Regions from separate parts of the Vreelandella subglaciescola genome, predicted to be linked through region 1. Evidence: predicted binding sites of a transcription regulator. Region 1 holds the regulator's gene; each other region holds the start of a gene.
The links. Region 1 encodes FNR, which switches genes on or off when oxygen is low (the NO sensors DNR and NnrR bind a similar motif). Its sites were predicted from a motif close to TTGATNTANATCAA; they were not measured.
Positions count from the first base shown of each region.

Region 1 (4,649 bases):
CATCGCCGCGCTGTGCATCATTTCCTTCGCCCTGTGGCAGCTGTGGTCGCTTTATCACATGGCCGGCATGTCAGGAATGTCCGGCGCTTAATTGATATAGCTCAACTCCTTCATCACGGACCGACGCTAGGATAACGCTGTTGTTCTTTCGTCTTCCCAACCGGAGTTGTTGCCATGGCCAGCGCTGCCCCCTTGTCTGTCGGTACCGCAGCGCTGCCTGCTGCCCGAGATGAGGCGCTACTGCGACGCTACGCAAGCGTCAGCCCACGCTATACGTCCTATCCCTCATCACGCGCCTTCACCGATCAGTTTGGCGCCGCGAACTTGACTCGGGCGCTGGAGCGCAGCAACGCCAGCGGCCGCGGGCTGTCACTTTACGTGCACCTCCCGTTTTGTCGCAAAAGCTGCTTTCACTGCGCCTGCAACCGGTTTCCCACCCACGACACCACGCTGCCCGAGGCTTACCTATCGCGGCTGGACCGCGAAATGGTGTTGACCGCCCGCCATCTGGATACCGCGCGCCCCGTCGAACAGCTGCACTGGGGCGGCGGCACGCCGACGTTTCTGAGCCTTGGCCAGATGAGTGACCTGTTCGACCGGCTGGATGCGCGCTTCGGGCTGTCGTCTGCGCCCGAACGCGACTACGCCATCGAGGTCGACCCGCGCGAAGCTGATGTCTTCACCCTGCGCCATTTGCAGCTGCTCGGCTTCAACCGCATCAGCCTTGGCGTGCAGGATTTGAACCCTGACGTCCAGCAGGCAATCAACCGCGTGCAGCCACGGATCATGACCGAAACGCTCATGGAAGAGGCACACCGCCTGGGGTTTCGTTCGCTGAGCCTGGATCTGGTATACGGCCTGCCGCGGCAAACCCCGCACAGCTTCGCCGCCACGCTGGAACAGATCATCGAGCTGAATCCGGCGCGCATTGCGGTGACCGACTACGCGCACCGGCCACAGCAGTTTGCCTCTCAGCGAAGGATCAACGCCGCCGACCTGCCTTCAGCGGCAGAAAAACTGGCCATATTGCACGCCACCGTTGAGCGCCTGGGTCAGGCCGGCTACGTGCACATCGGCATGGATCACTTTGCCCGCCCCGACGACAGCCTGGTCACGGCCCGCCACAACGGCACCCTGCAGCGCAACCTTCAGGGCTATACCAGCCACGCCGACTGCGACCTGCTGGGGTTGGGGGTGTCGGCCATATCGCGCGTTGATGACGTCTATGCGCAAAACCCTACCCGTCTTGGCCACTACGAAAACGCGCTGGATTCAGGCCAACTGGCCACCGCGCGCGGCCTGCGCCTGAGCCGTGACGATCGCATTCGCCGGGATGCTATCGAGCGGCTGATGTGCGACGGCCGGCTGGATCTGGCCGCACTCGGCCAGCGCTTTCAGATTGATGCGCCGCGTTATTTTTCCCGGGCGCTTGAGAAGCTTGCCGAGGCGGCGCGCGATGGGCTGACCGAACACAGCGGAGAAGTCATTACGGCCACGCCGGCGGGGCGGCTGGTGCTGCGTCAGCTGGCCGCGGCGTTTGATGCCTATCTTTAGCGGCAAAACAGCGCTGGTGGCTTGTGGGCCGCCGGCGCTTACTCGCATAATGGCGCCGTGACCCACTTCACGGAGGAATCCATGCCCGAATATCTCAGCCGTCGGCGCCCCCTGTTGCATGAAACCCGCTGCCAGACGTGCAGCCTGAGTTCGTTGTGCCTGCCGCTTGCTCTTGAGCTTGAGGACATGGACCAGTTTGACGCCATCATTCGACGGCGCGCACCGCTCAAAAAAGGCGAGCCGCTGTTTCGTCAGGGCGAGGCATTCACCAGCGTCTTCGCCGTGCGCTCGGGAAGCCTCAAACAGGTGACGATCGAAGGTAACGGTAACGATCAGCTGACCAATTTCTATCTGCCCAGCGAGCTTGTGGGCCTCGACGGTATCGACGAACAACACTACCCCGGCAGCGTGGTGGCGCTGGAAACCACCACCGTATGCGAGATTCCCTTTGACCGGCTGGACTTGTTATCTGAAGAACTGCCCGAACTTCGCGCCCAGCTGTATCGCAGCATGAGCAAAGAGATGCGCGAAGACCGCCGCATGATGCGCCTGCTTTCGCGCAAAACCGCCGACCAGCGCATGGCCAGCTTCTTGATCACCCTGTCCGATCGTTTTCGCCGCCGCGGGTATTCGCCCTACAGCTTCCGGCTGTCGATGGCGCGCGCGGATATCGGCAACTATTTAGGCCTCGCGGTGGAAACCGTCAGCCGGATTTTAAGCCGCTTCCAAAGCCAAAACGTCGTGGCCGTCTCCGGCCGTGAAGTCAACATATTGGGCATGCCGCAGCTTTTGGCGCTGGCCGAGGAAGACATCCAGGAGGTCGCGTCCTCCTGAACGCCATCAGCCTACGTTGAACGCCTGAATGCGCTCGGAGAGCGCCGCTTCCTGCTTGGCTTCAAGGTTTTCAAAATCAAACTGCTCGCGGTCGGCAAGCTGGGACGGGGCGACGTTGGTCACCGCCTTGAACATGCTTTCCAGCCGGCCGGGATGGTTTTTATCCCAATCGTCGAGCATCGCCTTGACGTTCTGGCGCTGCATGTTGGGCTGCGAGCCGCACAGGTTGCAGGGGATGATCGGATACGCCATCTGACGGGAAAACTCGGCAATATCGGCCTCTTTGCAGTAGGCCAGCGGGCGAATGACGATATTTTTAGCGTCGTCGGACAAGAGCTTGGGCGGCATCGCCTTTAAGCTGCCGCCGAAAAACATGTTCAGGAAAAGCGTTTCCAGAATGTCTTCGCGGTGGTGGCCAAGCGCTACCTTGGTCGCGCCGATCTCCTCGGCAAAGCCGTAAAGCGAGCCGCGGCGCAGGCGCGAACACAGCGCGCAGGTGGTTTTACCCTCAGGGGTTTTCTCCTTGACCACCGAGTAGGTATCGCGCTCGAGGATATGGTAATCAACGCCCAGTTTATCCAGATATTCGGGCAGCACGTGCTCGGGAAAGCCCGGCTGTTTCTGGTCAAGATTCACCGCCACTAGCGAAAAGCTGATCGGCGCGTTGCGCTGCAGGCTGCGCAGCATGTCCAGCATCGTGTAGCTGTCCTTGCCGCCTGACAGGCACACCATGATCTTGTCGCCTTCCTCGATCATGCGGTAGTCAATCACGGCGTTGCCGGTCTGGCGCCGCAGACGTTTTTGCAGCTTGTTGAAGTCGCGTTTGTGCTGCGCCTCAGTGGTCGCGGCATCATTGGCAGCGGTGGCCTCGGGCGCGGAAGCGTACGCAGCGGGATCAAGGGATTGCACGGGGTCAGAATGCGGCATAGGAAGTCTGCGCGGTCGATAGTGAAGAAAATGGGGAAAGCAGCGCTGTGATAGAACAGGAAAGCGCCGCTCTGATAGCGGCCATTGTAACAATACCCGGCGCTACCCCACCAACTCCCCCTTCATCTCGCTTCAGGAATACTCCAGGTGATAGCGGTGCGACAGGCGCTGCTTGAGATCCTTGACGATATGCAGCGCCTCGCGCAGCAGGTCGCGCTCCAGCGACGACAGCGTCTGCACCACCACGCGATCGCGGCTTTGGCCGTCAGCCGTGGGCACTTCCAGCTGGCGTTTGAGCCGCAGCTCGGTAAACAGCGCCAGCGCCTCGCCAACGTCATCGGCAAAGCGGCGCTTCAGGCGGCCGTCTACCACCAGCGCCTCCAGCCGCTCAAAGGTTGACGTGGCGGTAATACAGCGCTCAAGCGCCATGGTGCGCACGCCGTGGACAATGGGAAAAATGCCGCCTTTTTTGATATCAATGCCGTGCTGGGGTTTTTTCAGCGAGCCAAACAGCGTCAACGGCGTCGAAAAACGCAGCGCTGCCCGGGCAAAGTAGGACAGCAGCAGGTCATCGCTGGCGCAGTGCTCGAACAGCGTCTGGCGCACGCGCTCGAGGAGCGACGGGTTACCCGCGACCGCGTGGGCATCCAGCATGATGGCCAGCTTCATCAGGCTGTCGCCGTCCCGGGCGGCGGCCCAACTGGCAATACGCGCCTGCCACTGGCTGACGCTCCCCGTCCATTCGGGGTTGGAGACCATGATGTTGCCGGGGCACGGCGGGTAGCCAAGCGTGACCAGCGTATCGGTCAGTTGGCGCATGGCGCTGCCGACCTCGGGCCATTCCAGCGCATCGTCGAGAATCAGGCCGTTGTCCTGATCGGTTTTCAGGATCTGTTCGCCGCGCCCTTCGCTGCCCATCACTATCAGGCAGCTGTCATTGTGGTAGCGCGGTGCGACGCACAGCTGCCAGGCCTTGTGGATAATACGGCCGTTCAGCGCGGCCAACAGCTCCATGGCAAAGCGCAGTTTGACGCCTTGCGCCATCAGCGCGTTGACCAGCTCCGGCGTTCGCCGGCTGGCCGCGGCCAGCGAATGCAGGTCGTCCGCCTGCTCGATCTGCAGGCTCACCACATAGCTGCGGCTGGAAAAGTAGCTCAGCACGTCGGTCAGCTCGACCACGCCCACCGGCGCCTGCCCGTCAAGCACCACCACCCGCGAGACCTTATGCCGCGTCATCATCACCAGCGCCTCGAACAGGTACTGGCCGGGCGTTACCGTGATCAGACGGTAGCGGGCAATATCACCGACCGGGCTTTGCTGAGGCAATCCGTCAA
Region 1 covers NZ_LT670847.1:2,515,032-2,519,680, reverse strand. The annotation lists gene B5495_RS11710 (sulfite exporter TauE/SafE family protein) at 1-91, shown strand, start outside; gene hemN (oxygen-independent coproporphyrinogen III oxidase) at 175-1,554, shown strand; gene fnr (fumarate/nitrate reduction transcriptional regulator Fnr) at 1,636-2,388, shown strand; gene ttcA (tRNA 2-thiocytidine(32) synthetase TtcA) at 2,395-3,315, opposite strand; gene B5495_RS11690 (DUF294 nucleotidyltransferase-like domain-containing protein) at 3,448-4,649, opposite strand, start outside.

Region 2 (4,649 bases), 110 kb from region 1:
CCAACGCCCCGAGGCCGAAGGCGCACTGGTCGCCCAGGAGCCTCGCACCGGCGCAATTATCGCGCTGCAGGGCGGCTTCAACTTCAACGCCAGCAAGTTCAACCGCGCGATTCAGGCGCGCCGCCAGTCCGGCTCCATTTTCAAGCCGTTTATTTATCTGGCGGCCATCAACAATGGCGAGATGAACGCGGCCAGCGTGGTCAACGACGCGCCCGTGGTCATCAACGATGGCAGCGATACGCTGTGGCGCCCGGTGAACTCCAGCAACGATTTCAACGGCCCCATGCGTCTGCGCCCGGCACTCGCCCATTCGCGCAACCTGGTGACCATCCGCATTCTGCAAAGCATGGGGCTGGGCTACACCATCGGCTTTCTCGAACGCTTCGGCTTCAACCCCGATCACCTGCCCCACGGGCTGTCGCTGGCGCTGGGCAGCGCCAGCCTGACCCCGCTGGAAATGACCAACGCCTACGCAATACTCGCCAACGGCGGCTTTAAAGTCTCGCCGTGGTATATCAAACGTATTGTGCGCGGTGACGAAACCGACAATGTCGAGGTATATAAAGCCGAGCCTGAAGTCGCCTGCCGTGGCTGCGCTGACGGTCAGGACAGCGTCGACATCGACGGCGAAACCTATACCGTCGCGCAGCGCATCGCCGACCCCGAGGCTATCTACATCATCCGCGACATGCTGCGTGAAGTCATCGAGCGCGGCACCGGTCGCGCCGCGCTGACCCTCGAGCGTGGCGACATCGTGGGCAAAACCGGCACCACCAACGCCCGGCGCGATGCCTGGTTTGCCGGCTTTAACGACGATATCGCCACGGCCGTCTGGGTGGGCAAGGACAGCAACCAGACTATTTCAGAATATGGCGCTCAGGCGGCACTGCCCATCTGGAAGGATTTCCTCGGCAACGCGCTGGAGGGCACGCCCGAAGCCTGGCCGGACCAGCCCGAAGGCGTGATCAGCGTGCGGGTTGATCCGGATACCGGCCTGCGCCTGCGCAGCGGCCAGCCCGGCGGCATCAGCGAGCTGTTTGATGCTGAATACCTGCCCGGCTACCAACCGCGCCGCATCAGCCGCGAGCTGGAAGAAGTCAGCGGCTCTCAGGGGTCCGGCACCGCCGAGTCGATTTTTTAACGCCCCGCTTACCCGTCCAGGCGCGCCTTGAGCTGTTCGACAATATGCGCGCCAATGGGCAACGCCGAAGTCGCCGCCGGTGACGGCGCGTTGCCCACGTTCACCGTACGTGCGGTGTTCACAAAGACGAAATCGCCCATCAGCCGGCCATCGTCAGCAACGGCCTGGGCACGGACCCCGGCAGGGTAAGGCGTCAGGTCCTCAAGCTCCAGGCTTGGGCAGTACGCCTGCACCCGCGCCAGATAACCGCGCTTGTAGAGCGAGTTTTTCAGCTCGAAAAGCCCCGGCTTCACATGGCGGGCCAGCATTTTCAGCACGCCCGGATGGGTCAGCATCTCGCCCGTATCACGCGGCGACACGTCGCGCCGGCGGTAGCCTTCGCGGCTGAGCGCCAGCACGGCGTTGGGGCCCACGGTAATGCGCCCGTCGATCATCGGCGTCAGGTGCACGCCCAGAAACGGCATCGCGGGGTCAGGCACCGGATAAATCAGGTGGCTGACAATCTCGCTTTTGCGCTCGGCCAGGGCGAAATACTCGCCGCGAAACGGGCACACGGTAAAGCCCGGATTCTTGCCCAGCAGGCGGATGATCCGGTCGGCGTAAAGCCCCGCGCAGCTCACCAGATAACGCGCGGAAAAGCTGCCTGCGGAGGTTGTCGCAACAACCTCGGCGCTACGCTCTTCAAGCCCCACCACCGCAGCGCCGTAGCGTATTTCGCCGCCCAGTCGTGCAAACTCGGCGGCCATGGCCCGCGCCACCGCCGCATAATCCACAATGCCGCTCGCCGGCACAAAAATGCCCGCCTCTCCGCGTATGTGGGGTTCACGCTCGGCCAGCTCGCCCGGCGCCAGCCAGGTATTTTCCAATCCGTTGGCCGCAATGCGCTGACCCAGCGTACGCAGCCGCGCAACCTCTTCTGCGCTGGTGGCCACCAGCAGCTTGCCACAGCGCTTATAGGCCACGTCGTGGCGCTCGCAAAAGGCCCGGGTGGCGCGATTGCCCTCAAGGCAAAAGCGCGCCTTGAGGCTGCCGGGCGCGTAGTACACCCCGGCATGTATCACGCCGCTGTTATGGCCGCTCTGATGCCGCGCCGGTCCCTGCTCTTTTTCCAGCACCACCATACGTTTGTGCGGATAGGCCTGCTTGAGCTGCAGCGCGGTGGAAAGCCCGACAATACCGCCGCCAATAATCACAATATCGTACATTCGCTCTCCTTTTGTGGCCTGCATTGCCGTCGGCCATGATCCACGTCAAATGCCCCAGGGCGGGCGCCTCTTACCATGGCTGACTTACCTACAACGGGAGGCTTATCATGGAACTTGTCTGTCCGGCCGGCAATCTGCCCGCGCTCAAGCGCGCCGTAGATGAAGGTGCCGATGCCGTTTACTTCGGTTTTCAAAATACCACCAACGCACGCCAGTTTGCCGGGCTGAACTTTACCGACAAGCGCGCCCGAGAGGGCATTGATTACGCCCATACCCGAGGTAAACGGGTATTTTGCGCCATCAATACCTACCCCCAACCCGACGGCTGGGCGCTGTGGACCCGCGCGGTGGATGACGCCGCCGCGCTGGGCGTGGATGCACTGATTCTCGCCGACATGGGGCTTTTAGACTACGCCGCCCGCCGCTACCCCGACCTTCCCCGCCACCTTTCCGTACAGGGCTCGGCCACCAGCCATGAAGCGCTGCGCTTTTATCACGAGCAGTTCGGCATCAAGCGCGCGGTGCTGCCCCGGGTGCTGTCGATCACCCAGGTGCGCGATCTCGCCAAACAGTCGCCGGTGGAGCTTGAAGTGTTTGCCTTTGGCAGCCTTTGTATCATGGCCGAAGGACGCTGCTATCTGTCGTCGTACCTGACCGGCGAGTCGCCCAACACCCGCGGCGTGTGTTCGCCGGCGGCACACGTGCGCTGGGAAGATACGCCCGAGGGGCTTGAGTCGCGTTTGAACGGCGTACTTATTGACCGCTACGCCGCGGGTGAAAACGCCGGCTACCCCACCCTGTGCAAAGGCCGCTTTGAAGTGGCCGGCGAGACCTACCACGCCATTGAAGAACCCACGAGCCTCAACACGTTGGAGTTGCTGCCCGATCTTGCCGAGCTTGGAATCAGCGCGGTCAAGATCGAAGGCCGTCAAAGAAGCCCGGCCTATGTGTCGAAGGTGGCCGGCATCTGGCGCGAGGCCATCGACCGGCTGGAAGCCGCCCCCGGGCGCTTTCATACCGATCCTTCGTGGATGGCCGGGCTGGGCGACGTCTCCGAAGGCACCACTACCACCCTTGGCGCTTACGAACGCCGCTGGAAATAGGAGATCGTCATGGCTGAGAGTTCTTGTTCACCGCTGCAGCTGGCGCTGGGGCCGGTGCTGTTCTACTGGACGCGCGAACACTACGCGCAGTTTTACCGCGACGCCGCGGATTGGCCGGTGGATATCGTTTATCTGGGAGAATCGGTGTGCTCGCGCCGGCGCGACATGAAGCTCGACGACTGGCTGGGGATCGGCCGCGAGCTTGCCCAGAGCGGCAAGGAGGTGGTGCTTTCAAGCCAGACGCTGATCGAGTCCGACGCCGACCTGCGCGATTTGCGCAAGCTGTGCAACAACGGTGAGTTCAGCGTGGAGGCCAACGACCAGAGCGCGGTGCAGCGCTGCGCCAGCGCGGGGCTGGGGTTCGTCGGCGGGGCGGCGCTCAATCTGTACAACACCGCCGCCATCGGCGTGCTTGAGCGTGCGGGGATGACGCGCTTCAACGCCCCGGTGGAAATGTCCGGCAAGGATGTGACCCGGCTGCTCGGCGACTGCCGCGAGCAAGGCGTAAAGGCAGACGGCGAGGTGTTTGCCTACGGCCACCTGCCGCTGGCGTGGTCGTCGCGCTGCTTTACCGCCAGGCGCTACCAGACACCCAAGGACCGCTGCCGCTTCGTCTGCCAGAAGCACCCGGAAGGCCTGGCGCTGCGCTCCCAGGAGTCCAAGGAGGTGTTTACCCTGAACGGCATCCAGACGCTGTCCGGCGCCTGTCAGGATCTGCGTCACGACGTGGCCTCGATTGCTGCTTCCGGCGCCGGCGTCGCGCGTCTGAGCCCGCGCGCCGAAGGCATGGCTGAGGTGGTAGCCGAGTTTGACGCCGCCCGGCGCGGCGAGCTTGCCGCCCCGGACCCGCTGGCGCTGATGGACGCCGAGGTGTGCGACGGCTACTGGCACGGCCGCCCGGGGATGGATCACAGCCGAGGGAAGACGGCCTAACGCCGCGCGGTCAGCGCATCCAGCTGACGCAATACCGCGCCTAAGCGCCCTTCGCTCAACCCCTCCTCGCGGCCGTCGAGGAGGTTTTTCACCGTCAGCCCCAGCTCGGTGTCGCCCTCGATCATCAGCCGGCGCTGGAAAAACATCGCGTCGGGGTCTTCGCGCCGCGTGGCCAAACACAAAAATTCCCGCCAGCCGCCGCGTATCGTGGCTTCCCCCGGCTCGGACGTCAGCGCAAAGCGCTCGTTATCCAGCGTCAGCGTCAGC
Region 2 covers NZ_LT670847.1:2,622,582-2,627,230, reverse strand. The annotation lists gene B5495_RS12260 (penicillin-binding protein 1A) at 1-1,141, shown strand, start outside; gene lhgO (L-2-hydroxyglutarate oxidase) at 1,150-2,346, opposite strand; gene ubiU (ubiquinone anaerobic biosynthesis protein UbiU) at 2,454-3,449, shown strand; gene B5495_RS12245 (U32 family peptidase) at 3,459-4,382, shown strand; gene ubiT (ubiquinone anaerobic biosynthesis accessory factor UbiT) at 4,379-4,649, opposite strand, start outside.
Region 2: the regulator FNR is predicted to act here: its motif matches at 2,382-2,395, upstream of ubiU (ubiquinone anaerobic biosynthesis protein UbiU).

Region 3 (4,649 bases), 1.3 Mb from region 1:
CAGCAGCGTAAACTGGAAACGGCGCATGCCGCCCACGTGCAAGACGAGGCGCGCATCGACAATGCTCAGGGACGCCTCAAGGCGCATGAGCAAACCCGGACACTCGCCGCGCCGTTTAACGCCCGGCATCAGACGCAGCAGGCCGCTGAAAGCGCCGCGCAAACGCTTGAGCGCGACACCGCCACGGTTAACCTGCGCCGCGAGGAAAACGCCCGGGCGCAACAGACGCTCGGCGCCGCGCGGGAACGTCACGACGGGCTTGCCGCACTGCGCGAGCGGCACAACACGTTGAGCCATGCGCTCGACCAGCGCCGCGCGTTAACCCGGCACGCACAAGACAGCCATGCGGCCAGCCAGACGTGGCGCACACTTCACCAGCAATACGCCGATGCCGAGGCGCAGCAGGCCGGCATTCGCCAGCAGGGCGAGGAGCTTGGGGCGGTGGTTGAGAAAGCGCAGGCAGAACAGCAGACGCTTGCCGGCAGCGTTGATGCGCTTCACCACCTGAACGCCCTGCATCGCCAGCGCCAGACGCTTGCCGAGCACGACGCCCGGCGCCCGCCGCTGGTTGAGTCGCTTGATACGGCTCACGCGGACGCCGAGCAGCGCACCCGCGATGCCGCACGCGGCAAAACCCACGCGACCGAGCAGGCCATGCGCTGGCATCAGGGCCAAGCCGCCTGGCTTGCCCGCACGCTTGAGCCAAACGCGCCCTGCCCGGTGTGCGGCGGCCTTGAGCACCCCGCGCCGGCGGTGGCAGACGCCGTCACGGTGACGAAAGAAGCGGTTGAAGCAGCCGGTTACGCCCACGAACAGGCGCTAAACGACGAACACGCGGCGAAACAGCACGTGCAGCTTTTAAGCCAGCGGCTTGAGCAGCACGATGTGCAGCGACGCGAGTACGTTGAGGCGCTGGGCGACTGGGCCAGCCAGCCGCTTGAAGCGGTGGCACAGGCGTGCGGCGACAAACAGCGTGATGCTGCCCGCCACGCCGCGCTTGCCGAACAGATAGCCGAGCAGCACAAGACGCTTGCCGCGCTGCGCAACGGCTGGAGCACCCAAGATAAGGCGCTTAAACAGCTTGAGCCCGCGCTTAAAGACGCCGAGCTTAAGCATCAGCGCTTGGAGGCCCAGTGTGAACAGTTGCGCAACGCACTGCCCGAAGGCCAGCCCACGCTCGAGGTGCTCGGTGAGCAGTTGGATAGTATTACCGGCGACATTACCCAGCGCGAACACGCCTGGCAGGCAGCACAGGATGGCGCGCAGCAGGCTGCCACCGAGCTGGCGCGCGCTGAAGCCGCACAGGACGGCGCGCAGTATCGGGCATCTAGCGCAGAAGAGGCAACTCAACAGGCAGACACCGACTGGCAGCAGGCGCTTTCTCAAAGCGTCTTTGACGACGAACACGGCTTTTTACACGCGCGGCTGGACGACGCCGAAAGCGAGCGGCTAAGCGCTGAGGTTGAGCACTACCAGCACACATTGGCCAAGCTCGACGGCCAGTTAGACGCGAGCCGCGCGCGCCTTACGGGGCTGGCGCCGCCGGATGTAGACGCGCTGCATGAAAAGGCCGTGCAGGCGCGCCTGTGGGAAACCCAGGAAAACGAGACGTGGCGCAAGCTTGATGCCCGGCATAATCAGCTGGAGCACACTCAAAAGCGCTTGGTTGATGCGCACCGCGAGCAGCAGGCGCTGGAAGCCGAGTATCGCGTGTGGGGCACGCTCAGCGAAGTGGCCAACGGGCGCACGGGGAAGCGCGTCAGCCTGCAACGGTTTGTGCTGGGCGTGCTGCTCGATGACGTGTTAATACAGGCGTCAGCGCGCCTGGTACGCATGAGCCGCGGGCGCTACCAGCTGGTGCGCCGCGACGAACCTACCGGCGGCAACAGTGCGTCGGGGTTGGAGCTTGACGTGGCCGATACCTATACCGGCAAAAATCGCCCGGTGGCTACGCTTTCCGGCGGCGAATCATTTATGGCGGCGCTGTCGCTGGCGCTGGGGCTTTCCGATGTAGTGCAGGCCTACGCCGGCGGCATTCAGCTGGATACGTTGTTCATCGACGAAGGTTTTGGCAGCCTCGATCAGGACGCGCTGGATCAGGCCATCGCTACGCTCAGCGAGCTGCAGATGGGCGGGCGCATGATCGGGATTATTTCCCACGTTAGCGAGCTGAAAGAACAGATGCCGCTGCGAGTTGACGTCAGCACCAGCCGGCGGGGCAGTACGGTCGCCATTCACGGCGTTTAACACCGCTATTGTAACTGTGACGCCACCACCTCAACGCCCACCTTGCCACGGGCATGGTGAATGCTGATCACCTGAAAACAATCAATAAGACGTTTGAGCAGGGTCAAGGGAAAGTGCATTAGCTTACGGCAAAATAGCCAACCACTGACCTACTTGGAGCCCCCATGATTATCCCAGAACTGCTGGCACCTGCCGGCACCCCAGAGCACCTTGAAACCGCATTCGCCTATGGCGCAGATGCTGTCTATGCCGGCCAGCCACGCTACTCCTTGCGGGTGCGCAACAACAGCTTCAAAGACGCTGCCACTCTGGGCGCAGGCATTAAACGAGCCCACGCTCTGGGCAAGCAGTTCTATCTGGTATCCAACATAGCGCCCCACAATGACAAAGTGCGCTCCTACCTGAGGCACTTGGAACCGATACTCGAATATAAGCCAGACGCCCTGATCATGTCAGACCCTGGTTTGATTATGCTGGTGCGGGAAAAGTGGCCCGATCAACCCATACATCTTTCGGTACAGGCCAACGCCGTAAACTGGGCAACCGTGGAATTCTGGCGCCGCCAGGGCATCAGCCGGGTGATTCTGTCTCGGGAGCTCGCCCTAGGCGAAATCCGCGACATCCGCGAGCGGGTTCCGCAGATGGAACTGGAGGTGTTCGTTCACGGCGCCCTGTGCATGGCCTATTCTGGGCGTTGCCTGCTCTCCGGCTATATGAACCACCGGGACGCAAACCAAGGCGCCTGCACCAATGCCTGTCGCTGGAACTACAAAGAAGTTCAGCACACCCACGACCACACGGGTGACCTGATTGCCACATCAGACCAAAGCGACGTGCAAAGCTACGAGCCAAAAGAAATCCTGTTGGAAGAACCCAACCGCCCCGGCAGCTACATCCCCGCTTATGAAGATGAGCACGGCACCTATATTATGAACTCCCGGGATCTTCGGGCCGTACAGCATGTGGCCGAGCTCGCAGCCATGGGCGTGCACTCCCTGAAAATTGAGGGGCGTACCAAGAGCACCTATTACGTGGCCCGCACTACCCAGATTTATCGCCGGGCTATTGATGAAGCCACTCAAGGTAAAGCTTTCGACATGGGCCTGATGAATGAGCTGGAAGCACTGTCCAATCGCGGCTACACCGAAGGCTTCCTGCGCCGGCATATGCCTCAGGAATACCAGACCTACGAGAGAGGCTCATCCTATCTGGGCACCCAGCAGGTGGTGGGCACCATCACCCATGACGACGGCCAATGGCTCACCATCGATGTGAAAAACAAGTTTGCACCGGGCGACCAGCTTGAGCTGATCACACCCTCGGGCAATCTAACGTTTTCGATATCGGTTATGGAAAACCGCAACGGCGTAGCTATGGAGTACGCGCCCGGCAGCGGCCATATCGTTCGCATCCCTCGCCCGCCTCAAACGCCCAGTGCGCTGGAACACAGTTATCTGACACGCATTCTGCCCTCACAAGCCTGAAGCTCCGCCGAGCTTTAAGCTCCGTATAAACTCTTATCCTAGCCGCTTAACAGGTGGATGTAATGGAAACGCTGAATTTGTGGCTGGCTACCGGCTTGGGGGTCGGGTTCATGCCTTTTGCCCCGGGCACCTTTGGCTCGCTGTGGGGCGTGGCGCTGGCATGGTGGCTAGGAGGCAAAACGCCAAGGCGCCAAGGGGCGGTTATTGCCGTATTGGCGCTTGTGGCGGTGCCAGTATGCCACTGGGCATCGGTGCAGTATTTTGCCGGCGGCGATGCGGGTAGCATCGTGCTGGATGAAATCGTCGCGTTTCCGCTGGCGCTTTTGGGGCTGTCGAATCGGCGCGGGATAGCCGCCGCGTGCCACTGGCCGTGGCTGATAGTGGGCTTTGCTATTTTTCGCGCATTTGATGCGCTTAAACTGCCGCCGGTCAGCTGGGCAGAAGCACTGCCCGGCGGGCTGGGTATCGTTGCCGACGACCTTGTTGCCGCCGCGCTTGCGTGGGCTTGCATGGCGGCCCTGCTTAGCGCCTGGCGCTACTGCCGCCGTTAATTGAAGGTCGGGCCGCCGGCCTCATCACCCCACACCTCTTCCAGGCGGTCGTCGCGCCCGCAGCCAAAGCGGTAGAACTTGTAGCGCAGCGGGTTTTTCTCGGCATAGTTCTGGTGGTAGTCCTCCGCATCCCAAAAGGTGCTGGCGGGCACAATCTGGGTGGCAATCTCCTGATCGAAGCGCTCTTGCATCTCGGCTTTGGAGGCTTCGGCCAGCTCGCGCTGGCGCTCGCTTGAGTAAAAAATCGCCGAGCGGTATTCGGCGCCGCTATCGCAGAACTGGCGATCCTCGGCGAAGGGGTCAATGTTGCGCCAGAAAATCTCCAGCAGCTTGGCGTAGCCGATCTCGTCGGCGTTATAGGTCACCT
Region 3 covers NZ_LT670847.1:1,181,539-1,186,187, reverse strand. The annotation lists gene B5495_RS05480 (AAA family ATPase) at 1-2,247, shown strand, start outside; gene trhP (prephenate-dependent tRNA uridine(34) hydroxylase TrhP) at 2,412-3,731, shown strand; gene B5495_RS05470 (phosphatidylglycerophosphatase A family protein) at 3,794-4,282, shown strand; gene msrA (peptide-methionine (S)-S-oxide reductase MsrA) at 4,279-4,649, opposite strand, start outside.
Region 3: the regulator FNR is predicted to act here: its motif matches at 2,341-2,354, upstream of trhP (prephenate-dependent tRNA uridine(34) hydroxylase TrhP).